One region of the Viridibacillus sp. FSL E2-0187 genome, then DNA from elsewhere that is predicted to be linked to it. Evidence: a T-box and tRNA genes for the amino acid it is inferred to sense, from the RefSeq annotation. Region 1 holds a T-box; the other regions hold tRNA genes.
The links. The T-box of region 1 lies ahead of ileS (isoleucine--tRNA ligase). A T-box ahead of a tRNA ligase gene usually reads a tRNA of that ligase, here a tRNA-Ile.
Positions count from the first base shown of each region.

Region 2: it encodes a tRNA-Ile, which carries the amino acid that the T-box ahead of ileS (isoleucine--tRNA ligase) is inferred to sense. The anticodon was not compared.
Region 3: it encodes a tRNA-Ile, which carries the amino acid that the T-box ahead of ileS (isoleucine--tRNA ligase) is inferred to sense. The anticodon was not compared.

Region 1 is NZ_JBBOVG010000001.1:1,934,451-1,937,792, forward strand. It holds gene ileS (isoleucine--tRNA ligase) at 1-1,216, opposite strand, end outside; T-box leader at 1,286-1,525, opposite strand; gene MHH85_RS09360 (DUF3977 family protein) at 2,138-2,374, shown strand; gene MHH85_RS09365 (hypothetical protein) at 2,417-2,560, opposite strand; gene MHH85_RS09370 (S16 family serine protease) at 2,938-3,342, opposite strand, start outside.
Region 2 is NZ_JBBOVG010000002.1:296,986-300,327, forward strand. It holds rRNA gene MHH85_RS20620 (16S ribosomal RNA) at 1-1,390, shown strand, start outside; tRNA gene MHH85_RS20625 (tRNA-Ile) at 1,487-1,563, shown strand; tRNA gene MHH85_RS20630 (tRNA-Ala) at 1,576-1,651, shown strand; rRNA gene MHH85_RS20635 (23S ribosomal RNA) at 1,748-3,342, shown strand, end outside.
Region 3 is NZ_JBBOVG010000001.1:189,915-193,256, reverse strand. It holds rRNA gene MHH85_RS00815 (23S ribosomal RNA) at 1-1,342, opposite strand, end outside; tRNA gene MHH85_RS00810 (tRNA-Ala) at 1,439-1,514, opposite strand; tRNA gene MHH85_RS00805 (tRNA-Ile) at 1,527-1,603, opposite strand; rRNA gene MHH85_RS00800 (16S ribosomal RNA) at 1,700-3,252, opposite strand.

The DNA.
Region 1 (3,342 bases):
CTTTTAGTGACGACATATTGATAAACCAGCTATCTGTAGCATAGTAAAGAAGTGGTGAATCACAACGCCAGCAGTGTGGGTAGCTATGCTCATACTTTTCTTTGCTAAAGAGTAGACCTTTTTCAGACAGCATTTTAATAATATCTACGTCACAGTCTTTCACAAATTTGCCTTCAAGATCAACTACCTCTGCTGTGTAACGACCTTGCAAGTCAACCACATTCACAAAAGATAAGCCATTTTGTTGAATAGTTTTATAGTCATCTTCACCGTAAGCTGGTGCGATATGAACGATACCGGTACCACTGCTCTCCGTTACGTATTCAGCTAATACAACGATATGTCCTTTTTCGACAGTTACATAATTGAATGGAGGTAAATAACATACGCCTTCAAATTCATGTCCTTTGTGCTCACTTAGAACTTCAACATCTCCACCCATTACTTTTTCAGCTAATGATTTAGCGACAATAAAGATCTCTGATCCTTTTTGAACCCTTACATACGTTAGCTCTGAATTCATAGCAAGTGCTACATTAGCAGGTAAAGTCCAAGGTGTTGTCGTCCAACCTAAGAAGAATTCATTTTCTTTATCAGCTAATTTAAATTTCACAGTAGCAGATAAATCTTTCACATCTTTATAACCTTGTGCGACCTCATGAGAACTTAATGATGTTTGGCAGCTAGGGCAGTAAGGTGATACACGATGTCCTTTATATAACAAATTGTCTTTATGCACTTTACTCAAGATGTTCCATACACTTTCGATATAGTCATTGCTTAATGTCATATAAGGATCATCCATATCAACCCAATAACCTAATTCTTCAGTAAACGAACGCCATTTCTTCTCGTAAGTGAAGACACTTTCCTTACATTTGTTGATAAATGGCTCAATACCATACCGTTCAATCTCTTGTTTACCTGAAATACCTAGTTGCTTTTCAACACCAAGTTCTACAGGAAGACCGTGTGTATCCCAGCCTGCTTTTCTTTCTACTTGGAATCCTTGCATCGTTTTATAACGTGCCACAACATCTTTAATCGTTCTGCCAAATGCATGGCCTACATGGGGTAGCCCGTTTGCAGTTGGTGGACCTTCGTAAAAAACAAACGGTGTGCGTCCTTCTCTTGCATCAACAGAAGCTTGAAAAGTATCTTTTTCTGTCCACATGTTACGAATGCGTTGTTCACGCTGTACTGTATTTTCTTTAATTTCATTCGAATTCATTGATATCGCTCCAATACTAAATTATATAAAAACATACAAAAAACCCCGTCCCAAGTAAGGGACGGGGTTAACCGCGATACCACCCTAATTCTATTGAAAACCGCTCAATAGCACTCAGCAACGTACAATCATACGTGTTCCTTTTAACGGCGGACACCCGGATAGACCTACTAAATCTTCAGACTATCTTCTCAGAGAGGATCTTCACATTACACTTAAACACTGACTTGCACCGATCTGTCAGCTCTCTAGGGAATAAGATGTAACGCTACTCTTTCTCATCAACGAATTTGTATGCTTTTATTGAAAATTATCGTAACAGAACAGAAAAAAATTGTCAAATAATTAATGTAGGTATTTTTATTTTAAAAGGAATGAAAGAAAGTGAGGGATGTTACTAATTTATAGGTGTAGAACCTAGGCATTTAGAGTTTAGAGAATGTAGAAATTTAATAATTCAAAAATGAACGGACGTTTTGTAGAATTAGGCAACTGAAAATAGTGTAATATGAAAAGGATATAATATATTCAAAATAATCTATAAATAAATTACTTAATGTAGTAGAAAGATTGAATTCAATATAGCGTTTTAGAACACAAAGATACACAAATCTATTTTTCGCGAACGCTCACAGCAAATAGAATTAGTATTTAAAAACTTGTTAACCATTGATATATAAGGCTTTAAAGAGTGTTTTCTTATTGAATTTTCATTGCATAAAACACTCATTTTTGGACTGATAAAGGAAAATCAAAGTAGATTTTAGTGGTTTTTGTCATTTTGTGAATTCAATTTTTAATTTTGAAATGTTACTATTAATTTTACCAATCTATTTTTTGTACGATAGTAAGACTATAAATAACATTTACATTAAGTGATAAACAAAAGCGAAGCGGTGATCAAAAATGAAATTTATTGAAATAGGAATTGGCAATACATGGATTGTTAGAACAGAGACGGAATTAGAGGAAGGTTCTGAATTTGAGGAACGGGGGATAAAAGGACCGATTATTTTTGAATCGTTTTATCTTCGAATTTGGTTATTTAAAACGGTAGTAATCATGGATTCCAAAGAAGGTTTAAAGAAGATGAAAAAGAAGCGAAACTCCCTTAAGTTACTATTGGGTATTCAAAGTAAATAAGATAAAGAAGGAAACTTCGCATAAAAGAAATCTAAATCTGGTTTATAGCTGTTTATTATATTCTTTTAGCTCATCACGTAATTTTTTAATTTCTTCTGTTTGCTCTAGAACATTATTATTTAATCTTCTTACAGCTTCAAATACAGCAAAAACTGCACAAATAATTACAATCCCGATAACTTCCATTTGGCACCTTCTTTCTAATTACATAATTTTATTTATCGTATCTTAATTGTATTATTAAGTAAATATTATATAGTTTATAGATAGGATAGTAATAGAATAGTTACAAATTAATTAATTGATTTATTAGTTTAAATATTTAAGAGGTGATAATGGAATGAAAAGAAATACTGTAATTTGGATAATGATCATATTAATTTTGATAGTAGTTTTACCCCTATTAAATTGGTTTTTATTAGACAATCAACCATAGGCTGCATCGTTACATAAATGAAAATTAGATATTCATTTGAAGCTTTCTCAGCATAATTATTGTAGTTACATATAAGGCACCATACATTGTTTAAAAGTATCAATGTACGGTGTCTTATTTATATTGTTCATTTACTTTTACCGTTTAATTCATTAATCAGCAGAACCGCTTCATCTATTTGTGCGACATCAATAATTTTTATGTTTACGTTTAGTTTCTTTTGTATTTGCTTAGCTTCTTTTCTATTTGCACTTGGGATAATCATCAACGAAAACCCTGCTTTCTCAGCAATTTTCATTTTTTCTTTTAAAATTCCAATAGGTAATACGTCTCCCGTTTCGCTTATTGCCCCCGTAACAGCAATCTTCAAATCATTTTGCAAATCGCCTCTCATTATAAGTCCAGTCAACGTTAAACCTAACCCAGCACTACTTCCCTCAATAGTTTCGCTATTTAAAAATTCGTTAATTCGTCCATCTTCCTTTACTAAAAATTGTTTCACGTTATCTCTCATTTGATCTACGTCACTTTT
Region 2 (3,342 bases), on a different contig from region 1:
GGGGCTAATACCGAATAATCCATTTTGTCACATGGCAAAATGCTGAAAGGCGGTTTCGGCTGTCACTACTAGATGGGCCCGCGGTGCATTAGCTAGTTGGTGGGGTAATGGCCTACCAAGGCAACGATGCATAGCCGACCTGAGAGGGTGATCGGCCACATTGGGACTGAGACACGGCCCAAACTCCTACGGGAGGCAGCAGTAGGGAATCTTCCACAATGGACGAAAGTCTGATGGAGCAACGCCGCGTGAGTGATGAAGGTTTTCGGATCGTAAAACTCTGTTGTAAGGGAAGAACAAGTACGTTAGTAACTGAACGTACCTTGACGGTACCTTATTAGAAAGCCACGGCTAACTACGTGCCAGCAGCCGCGGTAATACGTAGGTGGCAAGCGTTGTCCGGATTTATTGGGCGTAAAGCGCGCGCAGGTGGTTTCTTAAGTCTGATGTGAAAGCCCACGGCTCAACCGTGGAGGGTCATTGGAAACTGGGAGACTTGAGTGCAGAAGAGGAAAGTGGAATTCCAAGTGTAGCGGTGAAATGCGTAGAGATTTGGAGGAACACCAGTGGCGAAGGCGACTTTCTGGTCTGTAACTGACACTGAGGCGCGAAAGCGTGGGGAGCAAACAGGATTAGATACCCTGGTAGTCCACGCCGTAAACGATGAGTGCTAAGTGTTAGGGGGTTTCCGCCCCTTAGTGCTGCAGCTAACGCATTAAGCACTCCGCCTGGGGAGTACGGCCGCAAGGTTGAAACTCAAAGGAATTGACGGGGGCCCGCACAAGCGGTGGAGCATGTGGTTTAATTCGAAGCAACGCGAAGAACCTTACCAGGTCTTGACATCCCAATGACCGCTCTAGAGATAGAGTTTTCCCTTCGGGGACATTGGTGACAGGTGGTGCATGGTTGTCGTCAGCTCGTGTCGTGAGATGTTGGGTTAAGTCCCGCAACGAGCGCAACCCTTGATCTTAGTTGCCATCATTTAGTTGGGCACTCTAAGGTGACTGCCGGTGACAAACCGGAGGAAGGTGGGGATGACGTCAAATCATCATGCCCCTTATGACCTGGGCTACACACGTGCTACAATGGACGATACAAAGAGTCGCTAACTCGCGAGGGTATGCTAATCTCATAAAATCGTTCTCAGTTCGGATTGTAGGCTGCAACTCGCCTACATGAAGCCGGAATCGCTAGTAATCGTGGATCAGCATGCCACGGTGAATACGTTCCCGGGCCTTGTACACACCGCCCGTCACACCACGAGAGTTTGTAACACCCGAAGTCGGTGAGGTAACCTTTATGGGGCCAGCCGCCGAAGGTGGGATAGATGATTGGGGTGAAGTCGTAACAAGGTAGCCGTATCGGAAGGTGCGGCTGGATCACCTCCTTTCTAAGGATAATTACGGAAACAGATCTTGGATCTGTCGATTAACGTCTTGCGTTCAGTTTTGAAGGTTTATAAAAACCTTATATTTTTCCGAAAAAGGGGCCTATAGCTCAGCTGGTTAGAGCGCACGCCTGATAAGCGTGAGGTCGATGGTTCGAGTCCATTTAGGCCCACCATTTTTCTTTTTTGGGGCCTTAGCTCAGCTGGGAGAGCGCCTGCCTTGCACGCAGGAGGTCAGCGGTTCGATCCCGCTAGGCTCCACCAATATTGTTCTTTGAAAACTGGATAAAACGACATTGAAGCAAATTAAGTAACACATTTTTTATTATTAAGTTTTTTAGGCTTAATAACTAACTTTTAGGTTAAGTTATTAAGGGCGCATGGCGGATGCCTTGGCACTAGGAGCCGAAGAAGGACGGCACTAACACCGATATGCTTCGGGGAGCTGTAAGTGAGCTTTGATCCGGAGATTTCCGAATGGGGGAACCCACTGTTCGTAATGGAGCAGTATCTTGACGTGAATACATAGCGTCTTGATGGCAGACCCAGGGAACTGAAACATCTAAGTACCTGGAGGAAGAGAAAGAAAAATCGATTCCCTGAGTAGCGGCGAGCGAAACGGGAATAGCCCAAACCAAGAGGCTTGCCTCTTGGGGTTGTAGGACACTCTATATGGAGTTACAAAGGAATGAGTTAAACGAAGCGGTCTGGAAAGGCCCGCCAGAGCAGGTAACAGCCCTGTAGTTGAAAGTTCATTCTCTCTTGAGTGTATCCTGAGTACGGCGGAACACGTGAAATTCCGTCGGAATCTGGGAGGACCATCTCCCAAGGCTAAATACTACCTAGTGACCGATAGTGAACCAGTACCGTGAGGGAAAGGTGAAAAGCACCCCGGAAGGGGAGTGAAATAGATCCTGAAACCATGTGCCTACAAGTAGTTAGAGCCCGTTAATGGGTGATAGCGTGCCTTTTGTAGAATGAACCGGCGAGTTACGATTACATGCGAGGTTAAGTTTTAGAAGACGGAGCCGTAGCGAAAGCGAGTCTGAATAGGGCGAATGAGTATGTGGTTGTAGACCCGAAACCAGGTGATCTACCCATGTCCAGGGTGAAGGTAAGGTAACACTTACTGGAGGCCCGAACCCACGTACGTTGAAAAGTGCGGGGATGAGGTGTGGGTAGCGGAGAAATTCCAATCGAACCTGGAGATAGCTGGTTCTCTCCGAAATAGCTTTAGGGCTAGCCTCGTGATAGAGAATCCTGGAGGTAGAGCACTGTTTGAACTAGGGGTCCATCCCGGATTACCGAATTCAGACAAACTCCGAATGCCAGTGATTTATGCACGGGAGTCAGACTGCGAGTGATAAGATCCGTAGTCAAAAGGGAAACAGCCCAGACCACCAGCTAAGGTCCCAAAGTAATTGTTAAGTGGAAAAGGATGTGACGTTGCTTAGACAACCAGGATGTTGGCTCAGAAGCAGCCATCATTTAAAGAGTGCGTAATAGCTCACTGGTCGAGTGACGCTGCGCCGAAAATGTATCGGGGCTAAACAATTCACCGAAGCTGTGGATGGACATCTTAGATGTCCGTGGTAGGAGAGCGTTCTAAGTGCTGTGAAGTCAGACCGGAAGGACTGGTGGAGCGCTTAGAAGTGAGAATGCCGGTATGAGTAGCGAAAGACGGGTGAGAATCCCGTCCACCGAATGACTAAGGTTTCCTGAGGAAGGCTCGTCCGCTCAGGGTTAGTCGGGACCTAAGCCGAGGCCGATAGGCGTAGGCGATGGACAACAGGTTGATATTCCTGTACCACCTATTTACCATTTGAGCAATGGGGGGACGCAGTAGGATAGGGTAAGCATGCTGTTGGTTATGCATGTTCAAGCAGTGAGGCGTGAAATGAGGCAAATCCCATTTCTATAACGTTGAGCTGTGATGACGAGGACGTATGTCCGGA
Region 3 (3,342 bases), 1.7 Mb from region 1:
GGTGGACGGGATTCTCACCCGTCTTTCGCTACTCATACCGGCATTCTCACTTCTAAGCGCTCCACCAGTCCTTCCGGTCTGACTTCACAGCACTTAGAACGCTCTCCTACCACGGACATCTAAGATGTCCATCCACAGCTTCGGTGAATTGTTTAGCCCCGATACATTTTCGGCGCAGCGTCACTCGACCAGTGAGCTATTACGCACTCTTTAAATGATGGCTGCTTCTGAGCCAACATCCTGGTTGTCTAAGCAACGTCACATCCTTTTCCACTTAACAATTACTTTGGGACCTTAGCTGGTGGTCTGGGCTGTTTCCCTTTTGACTACGGATCTTATCACTCGCAGTCTGACTCCCGTGCATAAATCACTGGCATTCGGAGTTTGTCTGAATTCGGTAATCCGGGATGGACCCCTAGTTCAAACAGTGCTCTACCTCCAGGATTCTCTATCACGAGGCTAGCCCTAAAGCTATTTCGGAGAGAACCAGCTATCTCCAGGTTCGATTGGAATTTCTCCGCTACCCACACCTCATCCCCGCACTTTTCAACGTACGTGGGTTCGGGCCTCCAGTAAGTGTTACCTTACCTTCACCCTGGACATGGGTAGATCACCTGGTTTCGGGTCTACAACCACATACTCATTCGCCCTATTCAGACTCGCTTTCGCTACGGCTCCGTCTTCTAAAACTTAACCTCGCATGTAATCGTAACTCGCCGGTTCATTCTACAAAAGGCACGCTATCACCCATTAACGGGCTCTAACTACTTGTAGGCACATGGTTTCAGGATCTATTTCACTCCCCTTCCGGGGTGCTTTTCACCTTTCCCTCACGGTACTGGTTCACTATCGGTCACTAGGTAGTATTTAGCCTTGGGAGATGGTCCTCCCAGATTCCGACGGAATTTCACGTGTTCCGCCGTACTCAGGATACACTCAAGAGAGAATGAACTTTCAACTACAGGGCTGTTACCTGCTCTGGCGGGCCTTTCCAGACCGCTTCGTTTAACTCATTCCTTTGTAACTCCATATAGAGTGTCCTACAACCCCAAGAGGCAAGCCTCTTGGTTTGGGCTATTCCCGTTTCGCTCGCCGCTACTCAGGGAATCGATTTTTCTTTCTCTTCCTCCAGGTACTTAGATGTTTCAGTTCCCTGGGTCTGCCATCAAGACGCTATGTATTCACGTCAAGATACTGCTCCATTACGAACAGTGGGTTCCCCCATTCGGAAATCTCCGGATCAAAGCTCACTTACAGCTCCCCGAAGCATATCGGTGTTAGTGCCGTCCTTCTTCGGCTCCTAGTGCCAAGGCATCCGCCATGCGCCCTTAATAACTTAACCTAAAAGTTAGTTATTAAGCCTAAAAAACTTAATAATAAAAAATGTGTTACTTAATTTGCTTCAATGTCGTTTTATCCAGTTTTCAAAGAACAATATTGGTGGAGCCTAGCGGGATCGAACCGCTGACCTCCTGCGTGCAAGGCAGGCGCTCTCCCAGCTGAGCTAAGGCCCCAAAAAAGAAAAATGGTGGGCCTAAATGGACTCGAACCATCGACCTCACGCTTATCAGGCGTGCGCTCTAACCAGCTGAGCTATAGGCCCCTTTTTCGGAAAAATATAAGGTTTTTATAAACCTTCAAAACTGAACGCAAGACGTTAATCGACAGATCCAAGATCTGTTTCCGTAATTATCCTTAGAAAGGAGGTGATCCAGCCGCACCTTCCGATACGGCTACCTTGTTACGACTTCACCCCAATCATCTATCCCACCTTCGGCGGCTGGCCCCATAAAGGTTACCTCACCGACTTCGGGTGTTACAAACTCTCGTGGTGTGACGGGCGGTGTGTACAAGGCCCGGGAACGTATTCACCGTGGCATGCTGATCCACGATTACTAGCGATTCCGGCTTCATGTAGGCGAGTTGCAGCCTACAATCCGAACTGAGAACGATTTTATGAGATTAGCATACCCTCGCGAGTTAGCGACTCTTTGTATCGTCCATTGTAGCACGTGTGTAGCCCAGGTCATAAGGGGCATGATGATTTGACGTCATCCCCACCTTCCTCCGGTTTGTCACCGGCAGTCACCTTAGAGTGCCCAACTAAATGATGGCAACTAAGATCAAGGGTTGCGCTCGTTGCGGGACTTAACCCAACATCTCACGACACGAGCTGACGACAACCATGCACCACCTGTCACCAATGTCCCCGAAGGGAAAACTCTATCTCTAGAGCGGTCATTGGGATGTCAAGACCTGGTAAGGTTCTTCGCGTTGCTTCGAATTAAACCACATGCTCCACCGCTTGTGCGGGCCCCCGTCAATTCCTTTGAGTTTCAACCTTGCGGCCGTACTCCCCAGGCGGAGTGCTTAATGCGTTAGCTGCAGCACTAAGGGGCGGAAACCCCCTAACACTTAGCACTCATCGTTTACGGCGTGGACTACCAGGGTATCTAATCCTGTTTGCTCCCCACGCTTTCGCGCCTCAGTGTCAGTTACAGACCAGAAAGTCGCCTTCGCCACTGGTGTTCCTCCAAATCTCTACGCATTTCACCGCTACACTTGGAATTCCACTTTCCTCTTCTGCACTCAAGTCTCCCAGTTTCCAATGACCCTCCACGGTTGAGCCGTGGGCTTTCACATCAGACTTAAGAAACCACCTGCGCGCGCTTTACGCCCAATAAATCCGGACAACGCTTGCCACCTACGTATTACCGCGGCTGCTGGCACGTAGTTAGCCGTGGCTTTCTAATAAGGTACCGTCAAGGTACGTTCAGTTACTAACGTACTTGTTCTTCCCTTACAACAGAGTTTTACGATCCGAAAACCTTCATCACTCACGCGGCGTTGCTCCATCAGACTTTCGTCCATTGTGGAAGATTCCCTACTGCTGCCTCCCGTAGGAGTTTGGGCCGTGTCTCAGTCCCAATGTGGCCGATCACCCTCTCAGGTCGGCTATGCATCGTTGCCTTGGTAGGCCATTACCCCACCAACTAGCTAATGCACCGCGGGCCCATCTAGTAGTGACAGCCGAAACCGCCTTTCAGCATTTTGCCATGTGACAAAATGGATTATTCGGTATTAGCCCCGGTTTCCCGGAGTTATCCCAATCTACTAGGTAGGTTGCCCACGTGTTACTCACCCGTCCGCCGCTAAATCAGAAGAAGCAAGCTTCTTCATCATTCGCTCGACTTGCATGTATTAGGCACGCCGCCAGCGTTCGTCCTGAGCCAGGATCAAACTCTCCATAAAAGTAGTTTGAAAGCTCATTAGCTTTGCTAGCGTATCATCCGAAGATGATATCTATTTTTGTTTTGATCCACCAACAAGTTGATGTCCAAA